DNA from 3 places in the Salinivibrio sp. SS3 genome. Region 1 is predicted to be linked to each of the others. Evidence: predicted binding sites of a transcription regulator. Region 1 holds the regulator's gene; each other region holds the start of a gene.
The links. Region 1 encodes CRP, which controls carbon source genes, mostly activating them, when cyclic AMP is high. Its sites were predicted from a motif close to TGTGANNNNNNTCACA; they were not measured.

Region 1 (3,286 bases):
CTTGACTGGGCAACCTATCAAACACTTGCCGAAGAGAGTGAATATGCGTCTTGGGTGGCGGCACACGGTTATGGTGCCAACCATTTTACCGTGAGTGTGAATCAGCTGAATGCGCATGATGATTGCCTCTCGGTGAATAACCGATTGCGCGACAATGGCTTTGCGATTAACGAGTCAGGCGGGGAAGTCAAAGGTGACGCGTCGGTGTATCTGGAGCAATCCTCCACCATGGCAGATCGCGTGCCAGTTGCTTTTTCTGATGACACGCAAACCATCCCGGGTGGTTTTTATGAGTTTGCTAAGCGTTATGTTCTGCCCAATGGTGAGCTTTACCAAGGTTTTGTGGCTGCCTCGGCAGACAAAATCTTTGAAAGCACCCATTAGTGCGTCGCGCATCGCTTAATCGACATCATAGGAAAAAGGGAGCGTGTACTATGCTCCCTTTTTTATCGTCTATTGAGCCTCGATATCGAGCCAATACGTGTCTGGAATGGCTTGTGTTTCGTTGCTTAAATGCGGGTTATCGACCCGGATCACGGTGCGTTCACCAATGTTGGCTTTTTCAAACGTTTCTTTGACCAGCGGAGCGTTGTTGAAAAACTCAATAAATGATCCGTCTTGGTATGCCGCTTCAAAAGCACCATTCAACATGTCGGCGACGTCAGCATGTTGCGGAGACACAAACAGGAACATCGGGAAGCGATAGATCAGCATCAGATGCGGGTCAACTAACAGATTACCGTATTGTGGCCGCTCGGCTAATTCACTAAAAGGCTCAATCAAGGCACGCGGGAAGAGATCAGCACGACCTGTATCAACCACTTTGAAAATATTTTCAAAGCTCGATATTTCGCGTACGCGAAATCCCGCTGAGTTGAGCACCTTGACGTCGGCCCAGCCCTGTCCCTGAATCATAGTAAGAGACTGCAAATCACCCGCGCTACTTATCTGAGCGAGTTGGGGCTCCGTGGCTTGGTTGGTAATAAACAGGCGATGGCCGAGTAGACCACGAAACACGGGATAGCGAATGGGGATCAGTTCAGATTCCAGCGTGCGGTCGGCACCCAGCCAGTCGATAGTGAGCTTGCCTTGCTTGAGCATTTCCACCTTACGAGACTGAGAGCCAATTTGGCCGTCAAAAGCTTGCAAGGTGACAGGCTCTCCTGATTTTTCGGCAAGAAACTCAATCAGCTCAATGGCATAGAGATCAAGCGCCGACCCAGCGCGTGGCTCGGGGTGCACAATTGTGGTATTGGACACGGCATGGGCTGAAAACACAGAGAGCGCCAAGGCGGTGAGAGAAACCATGAGTTTTTTCATAAACGATACCTTGTTAGTTTTATGTTAACCATATCGTTTTGAGTGTAGAAGTTATCCAGACGCTTGCCAGAAAGCGGAGATAAAAAAACCGACGCCAGGGCGTCGGTTGGTGATACAGAGAGCGGCGCAATTAGCGTGTGCCGTATACCACGATGGTTTTACCGTGTGCGGAAATGAGGTTTTGCTCTTCCAGCATTTTGAGGATACGTCCCACGGTTTCACGCGAACAGCCGACGATTTGGCCAATTTCCTGACGGGTGATCTTAATTTGCATACCATCAGGGTGAGTCATGGCATCCGGCTGTTTAGCCAAGTTCAACAAGGTTTGCGCGATGCGGCCTGTGACGTCCAGGAAGGCGAGATCCCCGACCTTTTGGCTCGTTACCTGCAAACGACGCGCCATTTGTGAAGACAGGCGCATTAAGATGTCAGGATTCACTTGAATGAGCTGGCGGAACTTCTTAAACGAAATTTCTGCCACTTCACACGGTGATTTAGCGCGCACCCAAGCAGTGCGCTCCTGGTCTTCTTCGAAAAGTCCGAGCTCACCAATGAAGTCACCTTGGTTAAGGTAAGACAGGATCATTTCCTTGCCTTCTTCATCTTTGATCAGTACGGCCACAGACCCTTTCACGATGTAATACAAGGTCTCCGCCTTCTCACCTGCATGGATAAGCGTGCTTTTAGACGGATACTTATGAATATGACAATGTGAAAGGAACCACTCGAGTGTAGGGTCTGTTTGAGGTTTTCCTGGAACCATATAACTTATTTCCTCTGCATGTGTTGCCCGGCAACAACGTCCTATCTTTGTCTGAGGGGTAACCCATCAGATCATTGCACAGAATACGAAGTCTGAACGCGGGCTACAAGCTCACTGTATGTTAACAAGAGTGTATCTTTTTTTGTTGGTGATTTCTTGATTTTGATCTAGGCCAACCGCCTAAAAATCTGGCAAAAACGTGGCTAAGATCACGGCTTGAGAAGTAATACATCATGGATGCGCTACGCCTTAGCCAATCTTGCCTTTTTCTATCAATTGTTGGATCAATGGACGGATGATCAATTCCATCGCAAAGCCCATTTTTCCTCCCGGCACCACTAAGGTGTTATGCCGTGACATAAACGACCCGGTGATCATTTGCAACAGATAAGGGAAGTCGACGTTTTTCATTCCACGAAAGCGGATCACCACAAAACTTTCATCCAAAGACGGGATACCTTTGGCATTTAATGGGTTTGAGGTATCTACCGTCGGCACGCGTTGAAAGTTGATATGGGTGCGAGAAAACTGCGGGGTGATGTAGTGCAGGTAATCATCCATTGAGCGCACAATCGAGTCGGTCACCGCCTCACGAGAGTGGCCTCTATCGCGCGTATCGCGGACAAATTTTTGAATCCACTCTAGGTTGACGATCGGCACCATTCCAATCAAGAGATCGACATGCTGTGCAACATTGACATCACCATCGACCACCCCGCCGTGCAGTCCCTCGTAAAACAATACATTGGTATTGTCGGCTAAGTCTTGCCATGGCGTGAAGGTGCCAGGCATTTGGTTATAGGGCACCGCTTCATCAAAGGTATGTAAATAGCGGCGATATTTCCCGGTGCCTTGCTCACCATACTCACGGAAAAACTGCTCGAGCCGCGGGAAATCGTTGGCCGTGGGGCCAAAGTAGCTGATATGTTTGCCTTGTTCACGTGCTTTACGGATCTCGACGTCCATTTCAGGACGGGTAAAGCGATGAAAGCTATCCCCTTCTAGCCAGGCCGCTTTGATGTTCATCATCTGGAACATCTTTCGGAAGGCTTCCGAGGTGGTGGTGGTACCGGCTCCTGATGAGCCGGTGACCGCAATAATAGGATGTTTAGCCGACATGACGCGCCCTGTCATTCAGTCTGAATTTGTATCGCGATACGGCGTGTACTGCGATGCTAAGAGCCGAGTGCTGTTTTACGACGA
Region 2 (3,286 bases), on a different contig from region 1:
CGAGTTTGCCCCTTCCATCCCCGCGACATTGCGCGCGTATTCAATCAGAGCGACTTGCATACCGAGGCAGATACCCAAGTAAGGCAGTTTGTTTTCACGGGCATATTGTGCTGCCAGGATTTTACCTTCCACACCTCGGTCACCAAATCCACCGGGTACCAAGATAGCATCCAAATCTTGCAGCAGTTCTGAGCCGCGTGTTTCAAGATCTTGCGAGTCTACATACTTGATGTTGACGGTGAGACGGTTTTTCAACCCACCGTGTTTCAAGGCTTCGTTGACGGACTTATACGCATCCGGCAGCTCGATGTATTTGCCCACCATACCAATGGTCACTTCGCCCATAGGATTGGCTTCTTCGTAGCTAACTTGCTCCCACTCTGACAGGTCAGCTTCCGCCGCTTCAATGCCAAAACGATTACAAACCAGATCATCCAGGCCTTGAGAGCGAATAAGTGATGGGATTTTGTAGATAGAATCTACGTCTTTCATGGTGATCACGGCTTTTTCTGCCACATTACAGAACAGCGCAATTTTCGCGCGCTCATTAGCCGGGATCGGGCGCTCACTACGGCATACCAGCACATCAGGCTGGATACCAATTGAGAGTAGTTCTTTTACCGAATGTTGCGTTGGCTTGGTTTTCACTTCACCTGCTGCCGCCAGATAAGGCACCAAAGTCAGGTGCATAAACATCGCACGCTCGCGGCCAACGTCCACCGTCAGCTGGCGAATCGCTTCCAAAAATGGCAGCGACTCTATATCACCGACGGTACCGCCGATTTCCACAATCGCAATATCGTGACCTTCACCACCGGCGATGATGCGGTCTTTGATTGAATTGGTGATGTGCGGAATCACCTGAATGGTGGCTCCCAGGTAATCTCCACGGCGCTCTTTGCGCAGCACATCCGCATACACACGACCAGAGGTAAAGTTATTACGCTTGGTCATTTTGGTGCGAATAAAGCGCTCATAGTGACCGAGGTCAAGGTCGGTCTCTGCGCCGTCTTCCGTGACGAATACTTCTCCGTGCTGGGTAGGGCTCATTGTCCCTGGATCCACGTTAATATAAGGGTCGAGTTTCATGATGGTGACATTGAGGCCACGCGCTTCAAGAATGGCTGCTAATGAGGCTGCAGCAATACCCTTACCGAGGGAGGATACAACACCGCCCGTAACAAAAATGTAGTTCGTCGTCATGCTAAACCTGAGAGTTGGATTTAGAGGAAATTAATGAAGTTCTGGACGGGATATTATGATACCAGACCCCACTGACTCCCACAATGTGAAAGCTACCACACACCCTGGTGTTTTTAATTGTCACAAATCAATTATGCCAATTACAGGATATTTACTTATTCGCCTTTTTGACGGCCTGCCACGCCGATTCTAGTTCATCTAGCTGACATTGTTGAATATTTTTTTCATTATCACGTAAGTGCTTTTCAACACCACGAAAGCGAGCTTCAAACTTTTGGTTGGCACGGCGCAACGCGTGCTCGGCATCCGTCCCCAGATGGCGCGCCAAATTCACCACCGCGAATAACAAATCCCCGACTTCTTCATCCACACGCGCCTGATCAACAGAGGCTTGCGCCAGTTCTTGCTCAACCTCTGCAATCTCTTCCTGCACTTTATCTATCACAGGAGCCACCGTCGGCCAATCAAAGCCCACTCGTGCACAACGCTTTTGCAATTTGTGCGCTCTTGTTAAAGCGGGTAGTCCTTGAGTCACCCCATCCAGCACACTTTGCGGTTGCATAGAGGCTGCGCTCTCGGCGCGCTCTTGCGCTTTGATGCCTTCCCAGTCTGCAGCCATTAAGGGCTGTCCCTGCGGATCTTTGGGGCCAAAAACATGAGGGTGACGACGGATGAGTTTGTCACAAATGCCACGCACCACATCCTCAAAATCAAATTGGTTTTTTTCCCGCCCCAATTGACTGTAGAACACAATTTGAAAAAGTAAGTCACCTAGCTCATCTTTTAGGTCTGACCAGTTTTCACGCTCAATCGCATCCGCGACTTCATAGGCTTCTTCTAAGGTATGAGGCACGATGGTGTCAGCAGTCTGCGCCCTATCCCACTCACAGCCGTTGTCTGGATCACGTAAGGTGGTCATGATGGTCAGTAATTGCTCGATGGCTGCCATGAAAGAGTTCCTTCTAAAAAAACGCCCTGTCGAGACAGGGCGAGAAATAATTAGCGAAGACGTTTAGCCTCAACCACGTCTTTCACTTGTTCAAGCCGATTAACCACGCGGCTCAGGGTGTCGAGATCGGAGATTTCTAAATCAAAATCCATGATAGACATTTGCTTTTTGTAATCCACGCGACTTTGCATGCCCGCTACGCGTGCTTTCTCATTGCTCAACACGGTATTAATATCTTTCACCAATCCGGTGCGCTCATTAGCAGATAAGCGGATACGCACATGGTATTGGCCAATGTGCCCTTTGCCCCAAACCGTGGCAATAATGCGCTCGGGCGCGTGGTGACTCAGTTCGTTGAGTTGCTCACAGTCAGCGCGGTGCACAGAAATGCCTCGCCCTTGAGTAACAAAACCTTTGATCTCATCACCCGGTAGTGGCTGACAACAACGCGCCAAGTGAGTCATGAGGTTATCGACCCCTTCAACCACCACTGCATCACGGTGTGCCTTGCCCGTATTCGGCTTTTGCTCGCTTTGTTGTAGTTTTTCTAATAGCTGCTGCTCTTCTTCTTCCAAGCTTGGCTTGTTAATCAGGCCATTGATATGGTTAACCACCTGATTAATACGCAAATCACCGCTACCTATCCCAGCGTACAATTCATCTAAGGTATTCACGTTAAAGCGTTTTAGCGCCAAGTTTGCATCTTTACTGGTACCGCCAATCTTTTGCAGCTCGGTATCCAAGATCTCTTTACCCGCGGCAATGTTCTTGTCTTTATCTTGTTTGCGGAACCAGGCATTAATTTTGGCACGTGCCCGGCTGGAATTCACAAAGCCGTGGCTGGGATTTAGCCAATCTCGCGAGGGGTTGGGCTCTTTTTGGGTAATGATCTCTACCTGATCGCCCATTTGAAGGTGATAGGTGAACGGAACAATACGCCCTTCCACTTTGGCACCGATACACCGATGCCCGACCTCGGAGTGAATATGGTAAGCAAAATCCAACGGCGTGGCGCCGCTGGGCAAGTCCACCACATCACCGCGCGGAGTAAAGGCATAGACGCGATCGTCAAACACTTGGCTGCGCAATTCATCGAGCATTTCCCCCGAGTCTGACATTTCTTCTTGCCATGCC
Region 3 (3,286 bases), on a different contig from region 1:
TTCCTTGGCAAAGCAGCTGCCAGCCCCGTTGCTTACAGGTACGTTCAATCGCTTGTGTCACTTGCTTCATCTGCCAATAGGAGGCAAAGAGCACCAAAGAGGCACGTTCGCCTTCTAGGTGCTCAAGTATTTTATCGTTTAATGCCTCTGTAAAGGCACTGGCTTGCGGCTCACAAGGCATCGTCGGGATCACCAAGCGCGCTTTATTGGCGTAATCAAAGGGTGAGGGTAAGGCTAAATAACGCGAGCCGTCGGTTTCGCTCAAACCAACCTGACGGCAGAAATAGCTAAACCGATTTAGAGCACGCAAAGTAGCGGAAAAAAGGCCCACTCCAGCGGCGCGAGACCAGAGCATTTGATCTAGGCGCCAACCGACTTCTAAGGGAGAGACATGCACCCAAAGATCGCCTTCGCGCTCGCGACACGCTTGCACCCAACGTGCCAAGGGGGCGCCTTTCTCCGAATTAGGTTGAGCCATCAAGGTCCACACCTTTTCTAGGTTTTCTAACCGTTGCAGGAAAAACGCGGTTTCCGCGAGCGCCGGATCGGCGAGTTTTGCCGAAATGTCATTTTCTTTCAGACGCTCATTGATCAAATCATGAATTTTTCCCAATGCTTGATGGGCTTTTTTGCTCGCCGTTTTAAGCTGCTCACTGGGTGCAATCAGGGCTTCGGGCAGTTCACCGTCGGCAAAGCGATAACAACCGTCGTCGTTGAGCGACAGTTGGCTGAGCATGTTTTTTGCTTCGCGCAACCCTGGGATCAGGGTTTGAATCGCGTCTAGCAAGCTGTCCACAAACCGATGTGCACGCTTGATATCCGCGGTGTTCCCCAACTTAGTCGTCGCTTGATTGAGCTTTTCCAGCCAGCTGACCACACCCAACAGGCTGGCACTGGCGGCCGAAAAGTCTCGCGCCACCGTGGGCAAGTGGTGCGCCTCATCAATCATATACAGGCATTGTTCTGGTTCGGGCAAGATCACGCCGCCGCCGAGCTCTAAATCGGCCAGCAGTAGGCTATGATTCACCACCACCACATCCGCTTTATCCATCGCTTCGCGTGCTCTAGCAAACGGGCAACCACGGTGGGCGGGTAAACCTGCATGGCAAGTGTGTTTATCAGAGGCGATGGCTTGCCAAAGATGATCAGCAATGGGCTTTGGCCAGCTGTCTCTGTCACCATCCCACTTGCCCCGACTCAGCGCTTCGTAAAGATCATTCAGCAACAATTGTTCGCTACGCTTGGGTTTTTGGGTAAATAGCGCGCCTTGAATGCTCTCGGTATCTGCCACTGCACTTAGCTTATGTGCACAGCAATAGCGTTGGCGCCCCTTGGCCAAGATAAAATCAAACGGCTTGGGACAGATGCGATGAAAAAACGGGATATCTTTATTGGCAAGCTGCTCTTGCAACGCTACGGTCGCGGTGGAAATGACCACTTTTTTATTGTTGTTGAGTGCAAATGGGATCGCACCCATCAGATAGGCCATCGACTTACCGACCCCAGTGCCTGCTTCTGCCACTAATAATCGGCGTTTCGGCTCGTAATCACCGGCCAGAGTTTTCGCGAGCTCTGCCACTAAATAGTTTTGGGCTTTACGGGGAATAAAGTGGGGAAGTTGATCTTGTAGCGTTTGGTAGCACGCGCGAATGTCTGATTTTACGGCAGGGCTGAGCATCAACAGGTCCGAGTTGCAAAGGTTGGCGGCCAGTATAACACGAGGCAAAAACGTGAAAACGATCGCGAACTGCAAGATTTCCTTACAGATATGAGATCTTAGTCACGAATTTAATTTGAACCATTCTTCGCTATCTTGCTGATCTGCCGTTTTATTAACAAAACGCCTGATTTAAGCGATTGATTAGTTTTTTATTCTGAAAGATGATTTTTTTATTGGTGTTTTTGGTGGTTTATATTGCCTTTGTTTGTTGTTTATTTTCATCAAAAGGCGAATTATGAGTCAGATAAACTGTGATCTCAGTTCATAAAACATTGCTATGTTTTTGTTTTTAAGTGGTTTTTGTCTAGGTTGTAATGCGCTTCCGGCGAGTTGACAGAACCACAAATGTTCTGCACGATTAGCCACGAAGTTTCAGTGAACTGGCATTTTGTGCTTCGCAGCGTTTTTGCTGCCGGTAATAGAGTGACAGTCACCATAAAACAGAGTTCCAAGAAGGAACTCATAATGACTAAATAGAAAAGGCAGTGGATTAACCATGAAAAAGACTATTCTAGCAATGGCAGTGCCAGCTCTGCTGGCTGCTGGCTCAGCATCAGCAAGCATCAACCTGTATGACGCAGAAGGCGTTAAAGTCGATTTGTCTGGTGCAGCTGAAGTTCAGTACATGCAAGAAATTGGTAATGACAAAGACGGTATGTGGCGCCTAGACGATGGCGATATCGCTGTTAACACCGAAGTCGCAATCTCGCCAAAAATGAGTGCGCTAGCGGGTATGTCGTTTGAGTTTGAAGACGAGTCTACTGATGCTGGTTCAAATAGTGGCGTAGAAAACAAAGAGCTGTTCGTTGGTTTTAAAGGTGACACTTTCGGCCAAGTTACTTTCGGTCGTCAATATCTCCTAAGTGATGATATTGGTATCACCAAAGATTATGAGCTTTCAATTTCATCTTTTGACGGCACTGAAGCAACTCACGGTGCGCAAGTGGCTAAGTACGTCTACGACAACGGCACAGTGTATGGCGGTATTTCTACGCGTCAAGACAGCGATGGCAATGATGATGGAAGCGCAGAACTGTCTATCATCGATGCGCGTTTAGGCTACCGTGTAGCTGACTTCGATATGCGTGGCTATTACTACAAAGCTGATGACGTTGGTGCAGATAAACCAGCTTCAAGCACAGATGTAACAGCGTATCAGTTTGAAGTTGAGTATGCAGGTATTGAAAATGTAGGCTTGGCAGCTTCTTATGGTAATGGCGAAGCTGAAAGAGTTGTAGGTGGTGCGGAAGTCGCTGATACTGATTATTTCTCTTTGGCTGCTGATTACACCATGGGCAATACTACCTTCGCTGCAGGCTGGGACCGCCAAGATCCAAAAGAGGGTGATAATGTCAACGGTTATTACGCTAACGTGACATATGCTCTGCACAGCAACGCTAAAGTATACGCAGAAATCGGCGATACTAACGCAGACAATTCAGACCTAGGCTACGTAGCAGGTATGGAAGTTAAGTTCTAATTGAGCTTACACCATCCTTGCTAAATGTAGCATTGGTTACAAAAGCCGCCTTAGGGCGGCTTTTTTATTATCACGGTTTGGAGTAG

Region 2: BGL48_RS15320 (CTP synthase) is a predicted target of CRP. The motif match lies at 1,288-1,303, and genes of this name have one in related genera.
Region 3: dinG (ATP-dependent DNA helicase DinG) is a predicted target of CRP. The motif match lies at 1,770-1,785, and genes of this name have one in related genera.

The regions. Positions count from the first base shown of each region.
Region 1 is NZ_MEBQ01000012.1:15,276-18,561, reverse strand. It holds gene BGL48_RS06220 (DUF1338 domain-containing protein) at 1-384, shown strand, start outside; gene BGL48_RS06215 (hypothetical protein) at 454-1,320, opposite strand; gene crp (cAMP-activated global transcriptional regulator CRP) at 1,451-2,083, opposite strand; gene BGL48_RS06205 (phosphoribulokinase) at 2,333-3,202, opposite strand; gene BGL48_RS06200 (YheU family protein) at 3,259-3,286, opposite strand, start outside.
Region 2 is NZ_MEBQ01000045.1:217,660-220,945, reverse strand. It holds gene BGL48_RS15320 (CTP synthase) at 1-1,203, opposite strand, end outside; gene mazG (nucleoside triphosphate pyrophosphohydrolase) at 1,355-2,152, opposite strand; gene relA (GTP diphosphokinase) at 2,203-3,286, opposite strand, start outside.
Region 3 is NZ_MEBQ01000007.1:50,074-53,359, forward strand. It holds gene dinG (ATP-dependent DNA helicase DinG) at 1-1,678, opposite strand, end outside; gene BGL48_RS03630 (porin) at 2,217-3,200, shown strand.